DNA from 4 places in the Paenibacillus sp. 276b genome. Region 2 is predicted to be linked to each of the others. Evidence: riboswitches for the same ligand, from Rfam matches in the RefSeq annotation. Region 2 holds a riboswitch; each other region holds the start of a gene.
The links. A riboswitch is a leader RNA that binds a small molecule or an ion and turns the genes downstream of it on or off. The one in region 2 is predicted to bind thiamine pyrophosphate.
Positions count from the first base shown of each region.

Region 1 (6,137 bases), on a different contig from region 2:
TCCAGCTGCCGCCATACTTAGAGAACGAAATCCTAGGTGCAACCCGCGGTAGAAGCTCTCTTCGGTAATATGAATTAATCCCCACTGAAACCAGGTGGTCTCCCCTTTACCAAACATGATCATACCTGTGGAAGTTGATATAAATACCAGAATGAACGGAGATGCATACAGCAATAATCTGGGCCATGCGTGACCTGTCCAGCCAAGCAGTAAAAGCATGACAACTGCTACATTAGCCATTACATTCAGATTGTGAACAAGGATGACGAAGATAAACAGCAATGTCAGGAAAATCATTTTCAACCCCGGATTCACCGCGTGAAGCCAAGTCTCACGATGAGGAAACGAGAGCTGCATCCGTTAACCTCCCCTCATGCACCGTCCAGATCCGGGTGCAATAACGCTTCACGATTTCACGGTCATGTGTAACCATCACAATGGCGGTCCCTTCACGTCGCAGCCGTTCCAGCTGTGATAACATGGCAAAAGTATTCCGCGCATCCTGTCCAAAGGTAGGTTCATCCAGTAACAAAATACGCTGTTCCCGTACCAGAGCTGATGCTACACTCAGTCGTCGTTTCTGTCCCATCGACAATTGGTATGGATGCCTACCGGACAGCTCACTCAGTCCGAATTGCTCCAGCATATTATCGGTTTTGATACCTCTTTCTTCGGCAGTTAACTTGCCGCTCAGCAAGGAGAATCCCACTTCATCCCGGACTGTATTGGTCACGAATTGAAATTCAGGATTCTGGAATACAAAGGCAATGTGATCTGCAAGCTGCTCGGTTTTTCCGGCCGATTGTCCTTCCACAACATAATGACCTGTCGTTTTTAGAATATTCATCATGGATAGCAATAACGAACTTTTACCTGCCCCGTTAGCCCCGACAATCCCCACCCAATCTCCGTGCCATACCTTGGCCTGTTCCACCTGAATGAAAGGTGTTTTTCCGCGCCATCCGGTGAATTGCTGCATTTCCAGGGCTGGTTGGGGCTGCGCAGAAGCTCGCTCCTCCTTGTTATCCATACTTTCAGTTTCTGTTGCCCCATAACGAATAAACTCTCCTGTGACCAACGTCTGTGCTTTCGTCTGCCCTCGCTCTTCCCAAACTCCTGGATACCAGATTCCGTATTCCCTGAGCATATTCCGCTCATCTGTAAACACCTGATTCGCCGGGCCATCTGCCACAATCTTTCCTTCAGGCGACAATACGATGATTCGGTCTACCCACTCGACGATTTCATTAATTTTATGTTCTACGATAATGAGTGTTTTGTCCTGTGCAATCTGTTTCACCGTTTCCCATACTTGAGAGGTTCCTTCATCATCCAGCAGTGCCGTTGGTTCATCCAAAAAGAGTACGTCTGGCTCCATGGCCAGAATCGAAGCCATCGCAAGACGCTGCTTCATGCCCTGTGACATGGATTGAATGAGTGTTCGATTATGTTCAAAGCATAACCCCACCTGTTCCAGATATCGATGAATAAGAGCAGACATCTGCTCGCGTGGAATATTCCGGTTTTCCAGTACAAAAGCAATCTCTTCATCCGTATACGACATACAGAACTGGGTATCCGGATCTTGAAAAACAATGCCGGGCTGCTCAGGAACCTGAATATCATCACATTTCATCGGAATCTCCACAGATCGCGGAATCAGACCACTCAGAATTTGCAACAAGGTTGATTTGCCAGAGCCGCTTGGTCCAAGCAACAATACTTTCTCCCCTTGACGCACAGAGAGAGACAAGCCTTGGAACACCAAGGCCTTCTCTCCCGGGAACTTGCATCTTAGATTCGTAACACCTACCGCTTGCACATTCTCCACTTCATTCATCTAGTCCAGCGCCTCATAATCCTGCTTCGACACCGGTCTAAGGGATCGTGTTACACCTGTAAGCTCCAGCGCTTTGGCGAGATAATAGGTGAATACACCCGCAATCAGAATACTTCCAATGAAGCGGAATCCGATAAACAGCGTGTAGTTCCAAGCTGTGAGGGAATCAATGTACCCATACTGATAATCGAGTACAAGCGAAGCCGCTGCTGCACCAATAGCCGCAAGGCAGGTAACGAACAGATTGCTTTTCCGATACAGAAATGCGGCGAAGAAGATCTCTGCACCCAGCCCTTGCAGCAGCCCATACACCAGTGTCGACATGCCCCACTCACTACCTAGAAAAGCACTCACCGTTGATGCCGCAACTTCGGCCAGAATGGCTACACCCGGCTTGCGAATAATTACAAAGGCAAAGGTGCCCGCCATGAACCACATGCCGTAAATCATCTGCTCCGCATGAACGCCGAATGGCTTCATCAGATCATATGTAGGTCCCCATATTTTGTAGATCACCCCAAAGACTACCGCAATCACAATTGTTACCAAAATATCGGTTAACTTCAATCTGTTGCTGCCTACTGCTGTTGACATGTTCTCTACTTCCTTCCTCTGTTTCCCTAGATTTATAAAAAAAACAATAAAACAAACAAAAAAAGCCTCCCCGGTTCACAGGCAGGCCATACGCACAGTTTACAATTCTCACGATGCAACGCATTAGGCAGATATAGAGAAAGAAGAAAACAAACGACACCATCCCCGTCACATCAGAGAAATCCCGTTGCAACCAAGAAACGCTGACATTTATGTTCTATCCCTTATCACTTACCATTGCTCATCGCAAATTCATGTTCTCTACGCTGGCATTACCCAGATCAGATATACGGTCAGCAGCACAAGGCCGCTCTCTCAGCCCAACTTCATTGAGCACCCGGTTCACTTATTTCATTGCTTCTACTGTACAACACATGGGTATTTGTGACAATCCCGATAAGAAAAAATCAGTTTAAACTAGAAGAAAGAGTGATTAACTATATGTCTCATTTATGCGTCATATACCTCTGCTTCAAGAAATAACGTCTCTGTAATTCGTTACATCTCAGAAAGGTGCAAATGAGAGCGAATAACGTGTGCCAGGCTCATTAGACCAAGATAACGCGAACAAGGGATGTCCCCGTCATATTCATGACTTATAGGACATCCCCTTTAATTGTTATGCTTCATATCCTTTAGAGGAAAATTATTGAGAACCGGTATGCTCTGTTTTAATATTGTGTATTCCCGGATTGACTTGTTTTGCCCGATGCAAAGCCTTTAAACAAGGTCGGTACTTTGGAGTAACGGGTATTTGTAATTTTCCCTTGCGATGTACTGCTGTCCGTACGCATAATGGAATCTTTGACATTGGAAATGTCCGAGTTGTCTAGCGTCATGTTCACGGCGAAGGTTGTTCCGCCATTCTGACGTACCAGCTTGCCAATATCGTCTGCACGGAAATTTTTAATGTTAATCGTTCCGGCTGCATTCATTTGAAATACTTTATCATAGGCCTTGTAAGCTGCACCACCAGTGATGTTAACCGTTCCGGCTGATTTCAGAGTCAGAGCGTCCTCACCGACATCCTCCCAAATCACATTTGATATCGTGCAGTTACCATAACAATGAACACCGTCAGCTGCAGGTGAACCGATAATCACATTTTTGAGCGTGGCGCCTGCCTCCAACCGAAATACCGGCTTCTGATCTTCCGCTTGAGATCCATCTCCCAGGGTGGAAGGGTTGGCTACATACGTTTGGCCTTTGCCATCAAAAGTTTCTCCCTTGGCTACAATAATCGTTGAGTTTACAACAGTAGGTGCAGCAAAAGCCGGAATTGCACCTAATAATGAAGCGACCAGACCCGCAGACAGCAGCAACGTCAACACTTTTTTCATAATTTAAATCCTCCCTTATTCTGATGAATTGGCGTACAAGCATAAGCTTGTCCTCAAGGAACCGATCAGAGGTGCACCTCTGGCTCGGAACCTACCCTGATCCTACCAAAAAAGGGATGTTACGATAATAATCATTAGCTTAGATATAGAAACGACAGCAGTATGCCTGTGTTCTCGGCATTTTTTGCATCGTACTCCATTGTGTAATGTGCCGATCTCAACTTCGGGTATGCTGTATTTGTATCTGTAAATCAAAAGTACTATAACAAAAAAAAGAAACCCCTAATCTATAAAAGACAGGGTTTCTCTACAATCTGTAAGATTCCTATAGTTCTTCCTCAATATTATTATTCGTTGATTGAAGTGTGTAAAGTGGGGTCATGTCTGTGAATTCATTCACGGTTTCAAAAGTAACTGTTCCAGTCTCCGAAACAACCATTTTGAAGACAACCCAGTATCTTTCGCTTCCGCTTCCTTCAGAAACGATAAACTCTGCACTTGGTGTGGCCACCGCCCCATTGAATACTTCAATTTTAGCACCAGAACTCTTAATTGTACTTACTCCTGAGTAATGATGTACATAGAAAGTATACGTGCCTGGAAGAAGATGACGAATTGTTGTTGTTTCTGGTCCATAGGACGTGACATCATCCAAGTCCAAATCAACTAAAACTTCTCCGTCGTAATAGTATTTCTTGTCACCATAATACGTATGGAAAATGTCACCCGAACCTCCAGGACCGATAAGATGGGAGTCCAAATCAACCGGATCTTTACCCCAAGTTAAAACGATACGTGTTTCATCTTGAGTAGGAATCTCAATAGCGGTTTGATTCTCATTTCTGTTTTCCACATTTAAAGCCGATACACCAATTAAAAATGTTTTAATATATTTTGTATTTCCTCCGCCCAGTTCACCTGTATATATGCCAGGGGGAAGATAAATCTTATAATTTCCATAGGAGTCTGTCGTTACTGATCCTACAATTTCGCCAGATTTGTTATCCAGACCTTTTCTGAAATCAATTTGTAGATTTGCAACTGCACTCCCAGCAACATCCTTAATGTGGCCACCGAAACCCGTAAGCTTGATTGCTCCACTTTGACTTCCTGCAAAAAAAGTCTTATTTACATCGGACTCTACAGTCAGATATAGAGTAGATCCATAACTGTTAACAGGTTCAAAAGTAAATTCTCCATTAGCATACTGCAGATTATTTAGACGCTTTTCTGATCCATTTAAATATGCTGTAACTATGAAATTATCTGAACTCAGATCGCTAACATCAATACCTTCTGAAAACTCTAGTTTTGCACTTCCATTTGTGACATGGATTGCTTTAAGAGTCGGATAAGTTTCCTCTTCATTGTATACAGCCACCGTTACAGGAACATTGATTACAAATTCACCATATGTTGCTTTTACTTGCGTTGTACCATTGCTCTTCGCCTGAATTTTGCCTGAGTTAACAACAACAATGGAGTTATTCTCTACATCCCATTTCGCAATGGTTGTAATATCTTTGAATGATGTGTCAGTGATTCCAGTGAAAACGATCTGACGTGTTGAATCTATTGCAGATAATTCTACTGCCTCAGGAGAATAAACGACCTGAGTCACTGTCGGATCTGCTACAATATTGGGCGACTGACTGAGTCGACTAAAGTCAATACCATCTACATTAACTAAAGCCGAATTTAGTATCCCTTGTCCAGAAAACTCGACTATTGCGTTTAAAATCGCTCTGTTCACTACAGCCCCTTGTCCAATTTTGAACGTAGAATTCAGTGCCTGTTCAAACACTTCAAGATTACCAATCATAGAGTTATCACCAAATTCTACCGAAACTTGTTCGGCATGAACCAGAATAGAATCAAAACTTCCGTTGAGTCTTACAGATGCATTATGCGGAACTGATTCTGCTAATTCTATCGGCCCAACGTTACCGGTTGAATTATTATCTATTATCGCCCCGGATTTGATTTCGATTTGTTGAACTTCACTCCCACCCTCAAGAACCAAACGGATGCTTCCGTCTGCTTTGTTGACGATGACTGTTGCAAGAACTGAGTTAATAGCGTGAATGCTGTTAGGTCCTCCACCTTGAAGCTCGGTAGTTCCTGTAACACTTACATTATCAAGGATCACATCACCGTTCCCAACGGATTCAAGCACTTTCAAACTACCATTTATTTTAGTATTTTTTAATACAACATCTTGAGAACTAATTGTCACATTCCCAGTTACTTCACCAAGAGTATAGGTACCTGGAGCTTTGATATTATTGGAGACTTGTTCCCCACCTCCAGTATTTCCACCATTACTATTATCGTTACCCTTACCACCGGAAGTGCTTCCACTA
Region 1 is NZ_FNRR01000002.1:16,709-22,845, reverse strand. It holds gene BLV50_RS10975 (energy-coupling factor transporter transmembrane component T family protein) at 1-357, opposite strand, end outside; gene BLV50_RS10970 (ATP-binding cassette domain-containing protein) at 332-1,378, opposite strand; partial or broken gene BLV50_RS33780 (ATP-binding cassette domain-containing protein) at 1,400-1,750, opposite strand; gene BLV50_RS10965 (ECF transporter S component) at 1,841-2,434, opposite strand; TPP riboswitch at 2,676-2,786, opposite strand; gene BLV50_RS10960 (pectate lyase) at 3,106-3,774, opposite strand; gene BLV50_RS10955 (S-layer homology domain-containing protein) at 4,100-6,137, opposite strand, start outside.
Region 1: it holds a riboswitch for thiamine pyrophosphate, as region 2 does, so the genes downstream of both, BLV50_RS10965 (ECF transporter S component) here and tenA (thiaminase II) in region 2, are expected to answer to the same signal.

Region 2 (6,137 bases):
ATTTCATGCAACGCTTTTCGACACGGCAATTATTTCAAGCTTCGATGTTTATTTTCCTCATCGGTACGATTATATCTGCCCTTGCGAGTAATTTTGGTACACTGTTGACAGGACGTATGGTTCAAGCAGCCGGTGCTGGTATTATCATGCCATTGTTAATGCATGTCATTCTTACCTTGTTCACTCCTGAGAAAAGGGGCGCCGCGATGGGGATGGTCGGCTTTGCCATCATTTTCGCTCCAGCGATTGGGCCAACCCTTGCTGGATATATTCTTGAGAACTACACATGGCAAACGATGTTTTACGGGATGATCCCACTAACCGTTATTGTTATTGGTTTTGCGTTTGTATATCTCAAAAATGTATCGGAACGAATCAATCTCAAGTTCGACACACTCAGCGTGTTGCTGTCCACGATTGGATTCGGCGCATTGCTGTATGGCTTCAGCCGGGCAGGAACTCTGGGATGGTCAAGCGCAGAAGTAATCATATGCATTGCAGCAGGAGTCATTGCTCTTGGACTGTTCACATGGAGACAACTCGCGTCTGCAAATCCGCTGCTCGATCTGCGGGCTTTCAAGTATAATATGTTCTCACTGACCACAATCATTAATATCGCGATCACGATGATCATGTATGCTGATATGATGTTGCTTCCTTTATACCTCCAAAATGCACGGGGTTACACTGCATTGGAGTCCGGATTATTATTGCTTCCAGGGGCGCTTGTCATGGGCTTCCTGATGCCGATAACGGGTAGATTGTTTGACCGGTTTGGCGCAAAATGGCTGGCGATTATCGGGATGGTCATTACGATTGTAACCACCATCGGGTTCATCGATTTAACGGATTCTACTAGCTATACTTACCTAGTATTGATGTCAACAGGTCGCCGAATTGGTATGGCCTTGCTTATGATGCCTATCCAAACAGCAGGTTTGAATCAACTGCCACCAAGACTAGGACCACACGGTACAGCGATATCCAACACCGTGAGACAAGTGGCTGGCGCTGTGGGTACTTCATTGCTCGTAAGTGTAATGACCAGTCGCACAACGGCACATGTACAGGATATGGTGGCAACGGGCGCAGCCAAAGGTTTAACCCAGCAGCAATTGGGAATGGAATCCATGATCCAGGGAATTAATGATGCTTATGTTGTCATTATTGGCATTGCCGTTCTCGGATTGCTACTTTCCTTCTTCATCAAACGTACCAAACAAGCGACGGAGGAAGACTCCAAGCAGCCTGTAAGACAAAAAGTCTCGATGAATACAAATTAAGAGCAATATTTACATGAATTACATCATGTAGAGCCTATTGTATCTTATATAAAAAGCGGCAGATCAGGACACTAAGCTTTACGTCCAATCTGCCGCTTTTTTGTGGTGTATTACATAATATAAATGAACAATTGCCTGCCCACTTAAGTTAAGAACAGCTACGTTAACTCGTTCTCTCCATGAGGATCTGCCTGAATTGTTCGAGATACGATCTGCAGTCTTTGACAATCCTGTTTGCCTCACACTGAAGAGAAGACGATTCAAATTCCGTTTGAAACGCCTGTAGCGTTACTTCCAACATGGAGATATTGAGCTCTTTCTGCTCAACTAAAACAAGCAGCCCTTTGGTCAGTTCTTTCGCTTTAATAGGTACTTCCAATTGGAGAATAGAATGACTGAATTTCTGAAGACCTGCAATCAGGTTATTTTTATCCAACACAATTTCTTTGGAATCAGGAGCGATCATCAAAAGACTTGGAAAATCTATAATATGCTCTTGTCTTTCCAGCATGGAGCGAAGCAAGATTTCAATGTAGTTCAGGATTTTGGGCACAAGATGGTTCCAATCCGGTTGGTCAAGATGGAAGTTTCTCCACATGTTCGAGATTTGATGGATCATGCCAAAACCAAAAATAGCCCCTTCATAAGCAAAAGGTTTTAATTCTTTACCAAATACCTGTACCAGTCGTTCAGATAACCAATTTAACTGTATGCGAGTCAAGTTTTTCAGATCGCATTCTCCAGAGTAGAAGCCTGTCCAGAATAGCTCCACAACAAGCTTTTTTTCTGGCAAAATCATCGGCACCATAATCTGATCCACCAGTAAATCAAAATCGGAAGCATAGCTTTGGCTCTCCAAATCTTTGCGAATCATCATATCTTCCTGTACACGTTGCTCCAGAATGGCAAGAATACAATCATCCTTCGAGCCAAAGAATTTATAAAATGTTCCTTTGGACACACCTGACTCGTCTAGGATCATTTGTATGGAGGTGTTGGTCACTCCATGTTTCCCAAAGAGTACAAGCGCTGAGTCCAATAACATTTGTTTCCGCTTATTCATAAGTTCCCCCTGGATGATTTAGGTGGTTCACGTTACGATATCTAGTAACCTATTGCAAATCCACTGCAAACATCATATGTTCCTTCCAAATCCCCTTGATTTTAATATTCTGCCGGTCCGTCTCCTGAAAGCCCGCCTTGCGAAGCACTCGAATCGATCCGGCATTGTCAGGCAGCGCACCTGCCTCCACTCGTTTTATACCCGCTTCATTCATAGCAAAATCCAGTGCTAGCTGAAGGGCTTCACTCATATATCCCTTGCCATTCTGCACCTGATCGAGCACATAACCAACAATCCATTTGGTGGTGGAATCCAGTTCAAGCTCGAACAGAGAGATCTCCCCAATAAGCTCATGCGTATGGTTCAGAAAGATCCCGAAAGAGTACCGTTTCCCCTCTTCCCTCGCCTTGTTCCAACCTTCGAGAAGGGCTACTTGGCCCTCCAATGTATAGAATGTATCCGATCGTTCGCTTGCCGATATTTCTTCGAAAATAGCCCGGTTACGGAACTGCAAATCCAGTAGCCCAGCAGCGTCTTCCACGTTCAAAAATCGTAAATAGATGCGTTCTCCACGATTGTCCATCTGTATGTTCATCCTTATCTCTGGTTGTAGTAGATTGCATTCATCAGAAGTACGAGAGTTGCCGTTTATAAGCCATATCCCAGAATAGATATTCAAATTCAACACTTCTTCTGAATATGTCTTCAATGGCCTCCAGTTCCTGCTCGGTTTTATGTTCGCATAATGCATCCAGTGTATCATAGAACCATTCGAATGAGTCGCGGAATTCATCACTTGCATAATTTTCGATCCAAGTCTGATAGAAATTGCCCTCTAATGAATCTCGATATTGTTCTTTTAATCTTGTGGCATAGTCGTAATACGTCCACGCACAAGGGAAAATGACGGCGATGATTTCAGCAACCCCACCTGTTTGTGCAACACTCATCATATTCGACGTATACGCCTTGTTGTAAAGAGAGGGTTTGACAGCATGATTTTCATCCAGCGTAATCCCAAATTCATTCATATAATTTCGATGCAAATCCATTTCTTCGTACAGAATAGCGTGTTGAATCACCGTAAAGTTCGTCATCAGTTTTTCATCTGTCGCCTTCACCGCACCCATGGCAAAAATCTTCGCATATTCAATCAGATATGTATAGTCCTGAAGAAGATAAAACTTAAACGCTTCTTGATCCAGTGTGCCTTTCCCCATTTCATGTAAAAAAGGATGGTTGTATCCATCTTCCCATACGGTTCTGGACTTATCTTTTAACGTTCTTGAAAATGACATGATCATTTCTCCTTATATTAAAATTATAATGTTCCCGCTTCACATCCAGCTATCGCGTTCTGTCATCCAAAATGCAGACCAAAAAGCCCTTGTCCTATTTTCGGCAAGGGCAAAATAACATGAGTACATGTCATTTGCTCCCTACGTCAGTATTAACTAACAGGTTCAAAGGGTCAGGTTTTAACCTTCTCAACTGCGAACAGTCCCCCTGCAAATAGCTCAGGCTTATTACAACATGTGTTTTTCCAAATGTCAATCCATTCCTATTAATCTTCAAGTTCCCCTAAATCTTCTTGCAACTTCTTAAGTCGGGTGCGGATATCCTTAATCATACTTTGCAATTTGTTTAACTCATCTACCCATTTTTGCTCATTAGAGACGTTCGTCGCTGAATTTGAATGATACGCCGGAGACGTCTTTAACTTGTTTAAATCCGATTCGTAACCCCTCCGCTCTTCCTCGGCTTTTGCTAATTCCTCCTCGGTGATGCCAATCTGGTGCTCCAGATAAATAATGTCTGATGAGTTACCGTGAGTTAAGCGCTGTGAATACGTCATCGTTCACCTCATTTCTGATGATCCATTGCTTTTCCAAGGTCATATGGCTGAATATCGATATCCAATTTCATACCCAGAGCCAATTTGGCAAGTTGACTTCCAATAAAAGGCCCCATCGTTAGCCCAGACGCACCAAGCCCGTTGGCTGTGATTAAGCCATTCCAACCAGGAACAGCACCCATTACCGGAAGAAAACCTGGTGTAAACGGACGGAAACCTACTCTTACTTCCTGAAACGTGCTATCGGCTAAACCTGGAGCCAGTTCCAATCCTTTATTCAAAATTTCCTGCATTCCGCCTGCGGTTACTCTTATATCATAGCCTTCAATATCATTTTCGTGAGTCGCCCCGATCACAATCTTCTGTTGATCAAAGGCTAACAGATATTGATCCGAAGGAGGCATGACCACAGGCCATTTCCCAGTGTCTTCTCGATCATGAACCTGCAAATGCATAATTTGCGCCTTCTGATAATGAACCTTAAAATCAATGCCCAAGGGCTTCAACAGTTCACTAGCCCAAGCGCCGGCACACACAATAACCTCGTCAGCCGATATGACTTGACCGTCAACAACCACTCCAGTTACTCGGTCCGATTCATATTGAAGTGTCGCGTCCCCATTAATCAGGACCGCTCCATTTCGCTGTGCCGATCGGATTAAGGCATCACGCAGTGCACGTCCATCGATACGCGCAGCACCACTGATGTAGACGGACTGAAAGTTCTCCTCCAGGAGAGGAAAACGCTCATGGGTTTCTTTTGCATCCAGACGGGTAATATCGGCAATCTCCGGTGCATCTTCTTTACGAAGGTGTGCTCGCTCCTGCATCTTGTTGATTTTCTCTACTTCCGTATGAATACTAAGAGCACCCACTTGAGCGTAACCCGTTTCCGTTTCCCCTTCACTCTTGAGTTCTTCAATCAAACCGGGATAAAAACGTGCACCAGCCTTGGCAAGCTGATACCAATCCTGATTACGGCGCTGAGATAACCAGGGACAGATGATCCCGGCAGCAGCATCCGTAGCCTGCCCTCGATCTTTCCGGTCTATAATAAGAACTTCCGCACCCCGTTTTGCCAATTGATATGCTGTGGAAGCCCCAAGAATTCCTGATCCTACGACGATGACTTTCTTCATGACTGCATCCCTTTCCTAAATCACTGTATCCATTATAGCGTATACTGTTTGGTCTGATAATGGCAAGGCATCGACATGATGATACATAATCCTAAAAGGTTTTCGATAAGTCGTTCATCGAAGTAAATAGTTCGTTTAAATTAATGTTATTTATGTAATATAATTCAAATCAGGTTTCTTTTAACTCTGTATCCGCGCCATTTACGCACACGACCTTTAACGAAATGAGGAATAACACAACGATGCCGAAACCTAGTACGGGGAATTCACTGGATACCGATATGCCGCTTATGATTACAGGTCAAAACCAGCTGACCGTAGATGAATTAATGAATTGGAACGGCCATTCACGGGATTACAGTATTGTGCAGTGTATCGGGGGAACAGGGAAAATTGCAGCCCAAAATCATGAGTTTTCGATTCGGAAAGGAACAGCTCTTATTATGTTCCCGGAGGTCACATACCGTTACGACAATCTGAGTGATTCATTGTTGTTCGATTGTTTGTCCTTTAATGGCTATTTATTGCCCCGGTTTCTGCATACCTTGCAGATCGGGGAGCTGCGCGCCTTCAAGCCGGATGGGATGCTTCATATCCTGTTGCATGAAATAACGTTGGCGCTACAGTCCCGGCACAAGGATCAGATCTGGCACGTATCCGCATTGCTATACATGCTACTGGTCAGGTTAACCATTGATGGAGATCGTTATGGTGCTTATGAACGCTCGGATGCCCGATTAAAGCTGGGTGGACTGGTTACTTTTATCAAGCAAAATTATGATCAGGATATCTCGCTC
Region 2 is NZ_FNRR01000001.1:983,844-989,980, reverse strand. It holds gene BLV50_RS04325 (DHA2 family efflux MFS transporter permease subunit) at 1-1,283, shown strand, start outside; gene BLV50_RS04320 (TetR/AcrR family transcriptional regulator) at 1,447-2,346, opposite strand; gene BLV50_RS04315 (GNAT family N-acetyltransferase) at 2,396-2,929, opposite strand; gene tenA (thiaminase II) at 2,973-3,644, opposite strand; TPP riboswitch at 3,766-3,864, opposite strand; gene BLV50_RS04305 (hypothetical protein) at 3,911-4,201, opposite strand; gene BLV50_RS04300 (NAD(P)/FAD-dependent oxidoreductase) at 4,210-5,340, opposite strand; gene BLV50_RS04295 (AraC family transcriptional regulator) at 5,583-6,137, shown strand, end outside.

Region 3 (6,137 bases), on a different contig from region 2:
GTTCCACTTTGGCAAATTGATGCACCCGGTACAATCCGCGTACATCCCGCCCGCCTGAGCCAACCTCACTGCGGAAACATGTCGATGTGGCTGCCAGCTTGATTGGCTCCTGCACATCCACAATCTCATCCGCATAATACGAAACCAGCGGCACTTCCGATGTTCCCACCAGCCACTTGTTCTCGCCTACTAATTCATAGACCTGATCCCGTCCTGTGGGGAAGAACCCCGTGTTCAAGAGTGTATTCTCCCTCACCATCAGAGGAACTTCCATTGGCGTAAATCCATGCTTCAGCAGCAGATCAAGCGCAAGTTGCTGTACAGCCCGGTGCAGGAGAAGCCCTGCTCCTTTGAGCACATAGCTTCGTGTTCCGCCGATTTTCACCCCACGGGGGATGTCGATTAGATCATGCCGTTCACCGAGTTCCACGTGATCCTTGGCCTCATAATCGAATACCGGCAGCTCACCCACACGTCTCAGCTCCACATTATCCTCATCCGATGCACCCACTGGCGTGTCTGGCGATACAACATTGGGTACCAACCATTGCAGCCTTGTCACTTCCTCTTGCATAACGGCAAGCTTGGCTTCAACTTGCTCTAACTGACCATTCAGCTGTTTCACCTGTTCCCTTAAACCCTCGGCCTGTTCACGCTCACCAGCTTGCATCAGTCTGCCGATATCTGCAGATAACGAATTACGAACTCTACGCCCTTCTTCCGTCTCCAGTAAAAGTGCTCTGCGCTCTTCGTCCCGTTCCAACAATTCACGAATACTGATATCCATTCTCTTGCCAACTGCCGCAGCTTGCACCTCTTCTGCATGCTCCCGAATCCACTTCATTTCCAACATGGTCACCGTCTCCTTTGGCTGTAAAAATACAAAGAGCGCCCTCATCCCTTGGGACGAGGAGCGCTCTGCTCGCGGTGCCACCCAACTTGCCAAACCAGAATATTCTGGTTCAGCCTCTTGGTCCGCGATAACGGGCGGTTCCGGTTAACTTGGGGAATAACGCTCCCCTGGCGAAAACGCCTCCGAGTTGGATGCTCTTCAACGGCATGGTCCGATCTGTAATTGTTGTTTTTCAGTATATACGAACTTTAGCCTCCATTGCAAGTTATCCGTGCACACCCTTACATGTCCTGTTATGATAGAGATTGTTTGTTTTTAGGAAATACTCCTGAATGGCAGACTTACTACATAACATAATATCTAGAAGGAGTTTTTCTTCATGAAAAAATTGCTTTGGATTGGATGCTTGTCCTATTTCCTCATCGGACTTGCCCACGTCGTTCTCGGCTCCATCCTGCCCGTTGCCCTTGAACATTATGGCAAGGATTATAGTCAGGGAGGCACACTGATATTTGCCCAATTTGCCGGGTTCCTGGGTGGTGTACTTTTATCTCCGTGGTTGAATAAACGCTTTGGTAAACGAGGTGGCATATTAATTGCTACAGCTCTGCTCTGCATTGCAGAGTTATCCTATATGCTGCTGCCTCCTTGGGGCTGGATGTTCGTTATTGCACCTGCAGCTGGATTCGGATTCGGTATGATCGAGGCTGTCATCGGTACAATCATCATTGCTGCAATTAAAGATAATACGGCGGTTGCCATGAGCCGACTCGAAGTGTTATTTGGTATCGGCGCTATGGTCATGCCGCTCATTGCCAGCGGTCTGATTTCTGCCGGCTACTGGCGCATGTCGTTCCTCGTGGTTGCCGTCTGTGCAGCGATGACTTTTATCTTCTGGGCCAAAAGTTCATTCGGTGAGCTGGACAACGAGCTGAGTCGACGCAGCTCAGACCAGACTCCTGGACACACTCACGCTGCTGAATCGCCAAATGGAACGAATCCTTCAGACATTAAACCAACTCGTTCAACCTATAGCGGCCGTAATTTGGCTCTTCTGTCTTTATTTGTTGTATTTTTCTTTCTCTATGTCGGCACCGAAATGAGCCTTGCCAACTTCATGCCAGCCATTCTGATTGAGAAAATGAACATGAAGGAAGCAGGTGCTGCGCTTAGTGTTACCTGCTTCTGGATCGCCATGTCTGTTGGACGACTGTTTGCCGGATATATTGCGGAGAAATTCCAATATCGCGTCTACGTTCTGTACAGTTGTCTTGCAGCAGTTGTACTGCTGATGATCTTTCCTTTTACCAACCAGATCTGGTCGGCATTTCTGATCATCCTGTTGCTCGGGCTCGCACTATCGGGCGTGTTCTCCATTGCCCTCGTCTTCGCCAGCAAAATGCTGCCTGGAACAGAAGAATCAACGCCCAGCATCCTGATTGCATCAGGTGGTGTTGGTGGTGCCATTCTACCTTTGGTTACAGGCTGGAGTTTGGACCATCTGGAAGTTAACCAGTCGGCGTGGATGCTTGCCATTTTTGCAGTTGGTCTGCTGATTATCAGCGTGATCGCGTATCAATGGCAGCGCAGGCATACCGTGAGTTCAGCATCGTAATATCTACCGAACAGAAGATAAATTAAATTCCATTAATCATAACTGGTAAAAAGATAGGCTTCGTAGCGTGAATGCTACGAGGTCTTTTTTGATTTGAAAATGAACAATTACTTCTTTATCTTAGTGCAGTGGACGATTGCCCAGGAAATACTTTCAGATGCTCTAAATCGGAACTAACGTTATTTAGGTTGTAGGGACTACACTCCCTTTATCCTTAATGAATTTACCGAATACATATCGAACGAGTGGTCCCAGAATAATAATTTGGTAAGGAAGCGCCAGGCTGAAATTACGAGCAATCGTATGAAGATACGTACTTAGTACGGATGCTCCATTTAACTGATTCGCAAGATAAGCGGAAATCATTCCGTACAAGGACATGATCAGAACCATTCCAATGACCATGAAAAATGACATAGCCAGCACGCCCAGGATTTTGTTGGACTTGTCAAAAGGTAAGGAAAATGCAATTTTTCGCGCTACAGGTCCGACAATAAAGGACTCCACCAGAAATGCAATGACAAAGCACAATATGAACTGAAGCAATATTTCAAGCGCGGACATCTTGCTCAATAACCCATTGTGCCATAAATTGAAGGCCATCATGACGATGACCATTCCTGTGCACATCATCATTCCAAAAATAATCTGTTCTTTCTTCGTTGTTGGCAATTCTCTCATCCTCTCTGTTTACCTTCGTAATTATAGAGATGACGAACCCCTCCTCATAAGTGAACATTCTGTGAACAATTATAATTTTTCCAAATTAAAATCCTATTTGACAACCTCGTAGTACAGCCCTATGATATCCCTTAAAATGGTAGAAAAGATTCAATGCATATAAGGAGGATTTGGATTATGAGTTTTCAAAAGCGCATTGACCACGTCGGCATTGCCGTTCGTGATCTAGAGACCACGCTGCGTTTCTATACGGAGATTGTTGGTCTTGAATTGAAAGATCGGGTAACCCACACCAACGGTGTCATTCAGCTCGCCTTTCTCGGCTTCAACGGAAGCGATGAGACTGAGATTGAGTTGATTCAGGGATACAGCGACAAGCTGCCTTCCGAAGGTACGGTGCATCATTTTGCTATCCATGTCGATGACCTTGAGTCTGAGTACAACCGCATTAAGGCAACTGAGGCCGAGTTTATTGATGGAGAGATGATTACACTGCCTAACGGTTACCGTTATTTCTTCATCTATGGACCCGAGAAGGAATGGATCGAGTTCTTCCAGCGCTAAGAATTGGAGCTGATTTAATGAACATTTTAATTACCGGCGCAGCCGGAAAAATTGGACGTGACTTGTCCCAACACTTGTCAGAAGCATTTCACCTGCGACTAACGGATTTGAATATCGACAGACTGCATACGTATCAAGGGACAAGCCATGAGATCATGACACTTGATGTGACAGATCCCGAAGCCTGTCAGCACGCTTGCGAAGGCATGGATGTGGTTGTACATCTGGCGGGAGATCCTTCCCCGCATGCCGGATTCTATGAATCGTTGTTGGACATCAATATCAAAGGTACATTTAATGTATTCCGTGCAGCTAAGGACCAAGGTGTGCGGAGAGTCATTCTGGCAAGCAGTGCACAGACGATCGAGGGGTATCCCATTGATGCTCAAGTCTATCCGGACATGCCGACACGCCCACGGAATTTGTACGGAGTTAGCAAATGTTTTGGTGAATCGCTCGCTTCCTATTTTGCATATACCGAAGGTTTACAAAGTGTAGCAATACGTATAGGTGCATATGATGATTTCCAACCGGATGGACCCGCGCTGGAGGCAAGGGATATGAGCGCGTATATTAGTCCGGCTGACTTGTGTGATTTGATGTTCAAAGCAATTACAACTACAGATCTGGAGCCCTTCACCATACTGCATGGGATCTCGAATAATCGGTTTAAACGATTGAATCTGGAAACCACTCAGAAACAGGTAGGCTATGACCCGAAATCCGATGCTTTTGCACTCAGTCAGATTTCCTTATATGATTCGCCACGATAATTGTTGAAAATCACACATCTAGAGAGGTCGTTATACGCATGTATAATGGCCTCTTTGATTCATTCATACGTGCCCCTATCCAGTTCCTGACTGGACATGCGTGGGCCTCTGGCCTATAATTACACCTAGTAATGCCCGTAACTTCATAGTTTCCCAGGGGAGTCGGAATAGGCCGGCTGAGAGTGTATCCCACCAAGATACTGACCCTTAGACCTGATCTGGATCATGCCAGCGTAGGAATCGGAGTATATCGAATTGGCCCAGCCTCTTTGCTGAGTGCCACATCTCTAACGCCTGCACGCGTCCCGGATTAACGGGGCGCTTTTTTAATGTTCTTTTATATAGCCAGAGAGCTAAAAAAAGTGACGTCATCCGGATCATAGCTGGTATAAATCTGTCGATTTATGCAAGAAGCTTGGATATGAAGCCAAGGAGTACCCCGCGCCACTGGCCGGACAACATGAAGGAGAGAAATGAAGATGAGATGGCGTAAAATGATGGGCCTAATGCTCTTGTGCGTACTACTTGTGGCTGTGGCCGCATGTGGCGGCAAAGAAGCTGCACCTTCAGGAGAAAATGGCAGCAGCAACACCGAAAACAGCAATGAAGGTGACAACGCAGCCCTCAAGGACATTAAAGTGGTGCTGGACTGGACACCAAATACGAATCATACCGGCCTGTATGCGGCTGTAGATCAAGGTTTTTACAAAGCCGAAGGCTTAAATGTCGAGATTGTACAGCCAGGTGCCGGAGGCGCGGATACGATGGTAGCTTCGAACGAAGTGCCTTTTGGCGTAAGTTATCAGGAGAGTGTAACCCAGGCCCGCACACAGGGCGTACCGCTCGTGTCCATCGCTGCAGTCATTCAGCATAACACGTCCGGATTTGCCGCTCCGGTGGACCGGAACATCAAATCCCCCAAAGATTTTGAAGGTAAAACCTATGGTGGCTGGGGCTCCCCGGTGGAAGAAGCTGTGATGCAATCCATTATGGAAGGCGAAGGCGCCGATGTATCCAAAGTAAAAAATATTAGCATGGGCGATGCAGACTTCTTCACCGCTGTGAAACGCGATATCGACTTTGCCTGGATTTTCTACGCATGGACGGGCATTGAAGCCGAACTGCGCGGCGAACCGATCGACATGTTATATGTGAAAGATTATTCCGATGCACTGGACTACTACACACCTGTACTCGTTACCAATGAAAAGACGATTCAGGACGATCCCGAGTTGGTTAAAGCGTTCTTGAAAGCGACTTCCGAAGGATATCAATATGCGATTGAACATCCCGAAGACGCTGCCAACATTCTGATCAAGGCCGTACCGGATCTGGATAAGGATCTTGTACTCGCAAGCCAGAAGTGGCTGAGTCCAAAATATCAGGATGACGCACCACGCTGGGGTGAGCAAAAGCAGGAAGTATGGCAGAACTACACGGATTGGATGTTTAGCAAAAAACTGCTCGATAAGCAGGTAGATGTATCCAAAGCATATACAAACGAGTTCTTACCCCAATAAAATTATCCATATAAAACGAACTTAGTATTTACACGATGACGAAGAGGACAGAAATAACGTGAAAAAGCGAAGCGTTCGCCTTTATCACCGGATTTTCCCTTTGGAGAAGGGAATCAAAAAAATCTGGGGAT
Region 3 is NZ_FNRR01000005.1:115,497-121,633, reverse strand. It holds gene serS (serine--tRNA ligase) at 1-853, opposite strand, end outside; gene BLV50_RS22755 (MFS transporter) at 1,233-2,468, shown strand; gene BLV50_RS22750 (DUF2798 domain-containing protein) at 2,652-3,140, opposite strand; gene BLV50_RS22745 (VOC family protein) at 3,327-3,713, shown strand; gene BLV50_RS22740 (NAD-dependent epimerase/dehydratase family protein) at 3,731-4,486, shown strand; TPP riboswitch at 4,632-4,744, shown strand; gene BLV50_RS22735 (ABC transporter substrate-binding protein) at 4,966-6,006, shown strand.
Region 3: it holds a riboswitch for thiamine pyrophosphate, as region 2 does, so the genes downstream of both, BLV50_RS22735 (ABC transporter substrate-binding protein) here and tenA (thiaminase II) in region 2, are expected to answer to the same signal.

Region 4 (6,137 bases), 1.2 Mb from region 2:
CAAGTTTGGAGTCCTAAAAAGCCCTATACATATTCTGATTCAAATGGTAGCAGTATTAACTTCACACTCGATGGGTATGTGTATGCCTATGATGCAGGCTTGGGCATGTGGGTTGAGGGTTTCCAGAAAGAACTGGCCTCCAGCACACAAATCCCTCTGCTTCAGAATGCCGAGACGTTTGAGCAGGTCAGACGAGGCCGGATCGTGACAAGTGTGCAGGAAGATTTGGCAGATGTTATTAACCGGCATAATGAGTTTGCAAGAAGGAATGGTGTTTCCTACACCTTTACCATGCCTTTGATTTCTCAGGAAGACTGGTACAATTCGATTAATGATACGGGGCTGATGGCGTTTATTCAGGGAATACCTGTAGGTAACCAAAAGATTAACAATTATGCCATTGGTGGTGGCAGACTGGTGAAGAAAACAGCGATCGTTGGCGGAGTTGATCCTGTAAGTGGAATTAAATACTATTACCCTTCCACATGTAGCAATGGTTACAGAGCCGAAGAAGTGTTTACAAATGCCAAACAAGCGGCAGCACAAGGTTATTTTGAGTATAACTGTTCCATAAATTAAAGGCAGTTTGTTTGTAATATAAAAGCGAGGTTGCATGAGATGTTTACATTACTTTCAGAAAAGGCGACACCTGTGCTAAAATAGGGTTTCGGAACGATAGTAATGTCCAATAGATAGGAGCAACCTCATCTTATGAGTTTATTGTCAGTAGAGAACGTGAGTCACAATTTTGGAGACCGCACGTTATTTAAAAATGTATCTTTTCGTTTACTTGCCGGAGAGCGTGTAGGTCTTGTTGGTGCAAATGGTGTGGGTAAGTCCACACTGATGAACATTCTTACCGGGAAATTGTTAAAGGACGAAGGGAAGGTCGAATGGACCCCCAAAGTTCGTTATGGATATCTGGATCAGCATACCAAGCTCACGCCTGGAAAAACGATTCGTGATGTGCTTAAGGATGCGTTCCTGCCCTTGCTTGAGTTGGAAAAAGAAATGATGTCTATTACGGATCAGATGGCAGACGCCGATCCGGACAAGCTCGAATTGTTGCTGGAAGAAATGGGTGACATTCAAGAGCAATTGGAGCAAGGTGATTTTTATCTGATCGATGTGAAAGTGGAAGAGATGGCGAATGGACTTGGATTGTCCGCCATCGGTCTAGATCGTGATGTGGCCGCGCTTAGTGGTGGTCAGCGTACGAAGGTATTGCTTGCCAAGCTTTTACTGGAGAAACCCACAGCTCTTTTGTTGGATGAGCCGACGAACTATCTCGATGTGGAACACATTGAATGGCTGACGCGTTACCTGAAGGATTACCCGTATGCGTTTATTCTGATTTCGCATGATACAGAGTTTATGAATGAGGTCGTTAACGTTATTTATCATCTGGAATTTGCCAAGTTGACGCGTTATGCAGCGAACTATAACAAATTCCTTGAAATGGCCGACATGAATAAGGCGCAACATATTGATGCTTATGAGAAACAGCAGGAGTTTATCAAGAAGCAGGAAGATTTCATTCAGCGGAACAAAGCCCGCGCTTCCACTTCCGGTCGTGCCAAGAGCCGTGAGAAGCAGCTCGGCAAGATTGAACGGATTGATCGTCCAGACGAAGCGGCCAAACCCACATTCAAATTCAAGGATGCCCGGGCGAGTAGTAAAACCGTCTTTGAGGGTATTGATTTTGAAATCGGATATTCATATGCATTATTGCCTAAAATGACGATGACGATTGAGCGTGGCGAGAAAATTGCCATTGTTGGATGTAACGGTGTAGGTAAATCCACACTGCTCAAGACGATCTTGGGGAAAATCCCACCAATTAGCGGTAAGACTTTCTTGGGGGACTATCTGGAAACAGCTTATTTCGAACAGGAAGTACGTGCAGGTAATATTACCCCGATCGAAGATGTGTGGAATGAGTTTTCTCATCTGACACAGAATGAAGTCCGGGGCCATCTCGCACGTTGTGGATTAAAAAATGAGCATATCACCCGCCCGCTTAACGCACTTAGTGGTGGTGAACAAGCCAAGGTTCGTTTATGTAAGCTTCTGATGCGTGAAAGTAACTGGATTTTGTTCGATGAGCCCACAAACCATTTGGATGTAACCGCAAAAGCAGAGCTAAAACGTGCCCTGCAGGAATTCAAGGGTACCGTGCTGCTCGTATCCCATGAACCTGAATTTTATGAAGGTTGGGTAACCAAAACGTGGGATGTTGAAGCTTGGTCCGACAAACAATAGTTTCTACGAAATTCTTCGCACCAGAAACAGCAACTTCGTTAACTACATGACTTCAGCAATGGTGAACAACGTAATTCATGGAAATGTACGGTGACAAAAAAAGGTGTCTATGGTAACATAGGCTACAGCTTCATATGAACACTAGGGGGGCCGCACGATGCGGCTGAGATGGAAGAATGCGATTCCGGACCCTTTGTACCTGATCTGGATCATACCAGCGTAGGGAAGTGGCGCGTTTCAGCTAATGACAAAGAGCTTTATCGTTGACTTTGCGATATGGCCTGCAAGATGAATCATGCAGTTCTATGTATACAGCGTTGCGACTATGGATGGTTTCTATAGTTGTTGTGCGTTATGTATAGAGTAATTGCATGCGACAGTCATTCAGTTGATCCATGAATTTTAAATTCGTGGCCACTCCCCTACGGGAGTGGCTTTTTTGTTGTTGTATATCAGCTTAAATCATGCAAGAGGAGGGCGAATAGGACGGTAATCTTCCACGAACATGTAATAACAAGATCATTCGAACTGCATGTGGTTTCACCAGGTACAGGAGACTTGGACTCTTTTCTGAATATTGCTAAGGGTATATGGCGGTGGGTCGATTATATCCACATTCGGGAAAAAAAGCTGACCCTTGAAGAACAGATTTATTGGGCGCAAGGTCTAAAAACACAAGGTGTTCCATCTGACCGAATCATTATGAATGGCTCAGATCAGCTGGATCAATATGCTTCAATTGGTGGTGTGCATTGGGGTCAAGCGGTTATTCGCAGCTATGATAAGGATGAGTTGAGGAGAGTCGATCGGCTGCGCGTAGGCATATCGGTTCATTCTCTGGAAGAAGCAAAAGTTGCAGAAGAACAGGGAGCGGATTATCTCTTTTATGGGCATGTCTATGCTTCAAATAGTAAACCGAATTGCGAACCCAGAGGGCTAAGTGCGTTAGCTGAGGTATGCTCTAATGTTTCGATTCCCGTGATCGCGATTGGCGGGATTAGTCCTGAGAATATTGCTGCCATTCGAACTGCTGGTGCTAGAGGAGCCGCTGTAATTTCAACGATTTGGACGACCGATAAGCCGGAAGTAGCTGCCGCTTCATTGCGACAGGCGATCACGGATTCAGAAAAGTACGCCGAACCAAGGAGATGAGATCTTGAGAGAGGAAGCAAGAAGTCGAAGCAGGAATCGTTCAGGCTATCATCCAGGAATCGTTTCGGGAAGTAAAGTTGGAGCGGAAGTTCGAGGCAAGCTTCATGCAGAAACCATTATTGTAGGTGGAGGAGTTATCGGATGTGCCATCGCATGTGAACTCGCTACTCGAGGCCATGACGTTCTTCTGGTTGAGCGGGCGCGGATCGCTGGGGGAACTTCCTGTGCAGCCGCAGGCATGCTTGCTGCTGATAGTGAGGAATTCACTCATGCTGTAATGGCAAAGCTTGCAAGGCAGAGCAGAGCTTTGCTTCATGAGCAGAAGGAACGGATCAGTTCGCTTAGCGGAGTGGAAATGGGGCTGCAACAGCATGGATTTATTACTCCTTTTCGTTCATACAGTGAGGTCAGCAGTTACAAGAATGATCGTAGATCGTCTACCTTATCTACAGAACATATTTGGTGGGATCGTATTGCTGTCCAACAGGAAGCTTCATGGTTAAACAGGGATACGTATGGAGCATTTTACAGACCTTCCGAGAGCGAGGTTCTTCCTGTCAACTTAACGCAGGCTTATGTCAGATCGGCTCAAGCCATGGGTGCAAGGGTGATGGAAGGGGTACAGGATGTCCGTTTGCATACGAATGTAAACGGTGTGCAAGGAATCGAGACTTCAATAGGAACGATGACATCGAGAAATGTAATTATTGCTACAGGGTTACATGGTGAAGAATTGATGAGACATGTAGGTCTGAAATCGCCTGTTTTACCAGTAAAGGGGGAGATTGCAGCCGTGCAGTTTTCTCCCCACCATGCCGGGTACAGGCCAGACAAAACGGTGTATGCAGAGGATATATATATTGTTCCCAAAGCCAATGGAGAAGTATGGATCGGTGCAACAAGCCTTCCTGGAAGAACAGACATGAAAGTTTCGGTACAAGGCATTCAGAAGTTGCTTGCAGCTGCAACAAACTGGGTACCTGGCATGAAGGAAGCACATTTTATCCAAGCGTGGGCTGGTGTCCGTCCTTCGACTCCGGATGGATTGCCCTATGTGGGGGCTTGTGATAGTGTACCGGGTTTATTCGCTGCTTTTGGACATTATCGTAACGGCATATTGCTTAGTGCAATTACAGCCAGCCTTATGGCTGACTTGATTTGTGGCAAAACCTCGGAAGAACTGGGGATTCAGGACCTTTGTCCAGAACGTTTGAACATAAAGGAGATGTTGCAGTGAACATCATTGTCAACGGACAAACCATGCAAATTGAAGATAGCTTAAATCGTGTAGATAAATTGCTCCATTCATTTAATTTGCAAGTAAAAACCGTCGTGGTTGAATTGAATCGGCAAATTTTAACGCGGGAATATCATGAAACGACGGCGTTAAGAGACGGAGACCGAATTGAAATTGTACATTTTGTGGGAGGCGGTTGAATTATGTTGAGGATTGGAAATTATACGTTTGAGTCTAGATTGCTGCTGGGTACAGGCAAATTTTCGGACTTGGAAGTGCAGAGCCAGGCGGTTGAAGCCTCCGGTACGGAAGTATTAACGTTCGCGGTTCGGCGTTTGAACTTGGAAGATCGGAACAAACAGCACTTTCTGGACACACTGGATTTGAAAAGATATACCCTGCTTCCCAATACAGCGGGTGCTGCAACAGCAGAGGAAGCTGTGCGAATCGCTGAACTAGCTCGGGCTTCAGGACTTTGTGATATGATAAAAGTAGAAGTTATCGGCGATGGAATCACATTACTTCCTGACCCAATTGAAACCTATAAAGCTTGCGAGATCTTGCTTGAAAAGGGCTTTACGGTACTGCCTTATATCTCGGACGATGTTATTCTGGCCAAGCGATTGCAACTACTCGGCGTACATGCTGTTATGCCTGGGGCTTCACCCATAGGGGCGGGGAGAGGAATTATTAATCCCTATAATCTGGAGATTATTATTGAACAAGCCGTCGTTCCTGTTATTGTGGATGCAGGACTTCGAGCACCTAAAGATGCTGCTCATGCGATGGAGCTGGGAGCTGACGGTGTATTGTTGAATACGGCTGTCTCCGGATCAGGAGATCCGGTAAAGATGGCGAAGGCCATGCGAATGGGGGTTGAAGCAGGCAGACTGGCTTATGAGGCAGGCATGATTCCCGTTAAGCGCTATGCAGCAGCGAGTAGTCCGGCGGAAGGAATGATTCATACATGACTAATCAGACACGATCTTCTGAACAGGGAGACCGCTATTCCAGACAGGAACGGTATGCACCTATCGGTAAGGAAGGTCAGCATAGATTGAATAACAGCAAAGTATTAATTGTTGGAGCGGGCGCGCTTGGTACGGGTATTGCGGAAACATTGGTACGTTCAGGAATTGGCCATATTACTATTGCAGATCGTGACTATGTGGAGTGGAGCAACCTACAACGACAGCAATTATATATTGAGCAAGACGCCATTCAGCGAATGCCCAAAGCGATGGCAGCGAAGAAGCGCCTATCTGACATTAATTCTAACGTTGAGGTTGTAGGCAAAGTGATGGACGTCAGAGTAGATGAACTGGAAGAACTGGTTCAGAACGCAGACTTGATCATGGATGCAACAGATAATTTTGATACCCGGCTATTAATAAATGATATGTCTCAGAAGTATCGTATTCCGTGGATTTACGGAGGATGTGTGGGCAGTTATGGAATTACCTACACGTTTCTGCCTGGAGAAACG
Region 4 is NZ_FNRR01000001.1:2,158,564-2,164,700, reverse strand. It holds gene BLV50_RS09140 (hypothetical protein) at 1-579, shown strand, start outside; gene BLV50_RS09135 (ABC-F family ATP-binding cassette domain-containing protein) at 712-2,262, shown strand; TPP riboswitch at 2,396-2,505, shown strand; gene BLV50_RS09130 (thiamine phosphate synthase) at 2,797-3,414, shown strand; gene thiO (glycine oxidase ThiO) at 3,419-4,651, shown strand; gene thiS (sulfur carrier protein ThiS) at 4,648-4,851, shown strand; gene BLV50_RS09115 (thiazole synthase) at 4,855-5,622, shown strand; gene BLV50_RS09110 (ThiF family adenylyltransferase) at 5,619-6,137, shown strand, end outside.
Region 4: it holds a riboswitch for thiamine pyrophosphate, as region 2 does, so the genes downstream of both, BLV50_RS09130 (thiamine phosphate synthase) here and tenA (thiaminase II) in region 2, are expected to answer to the same signal.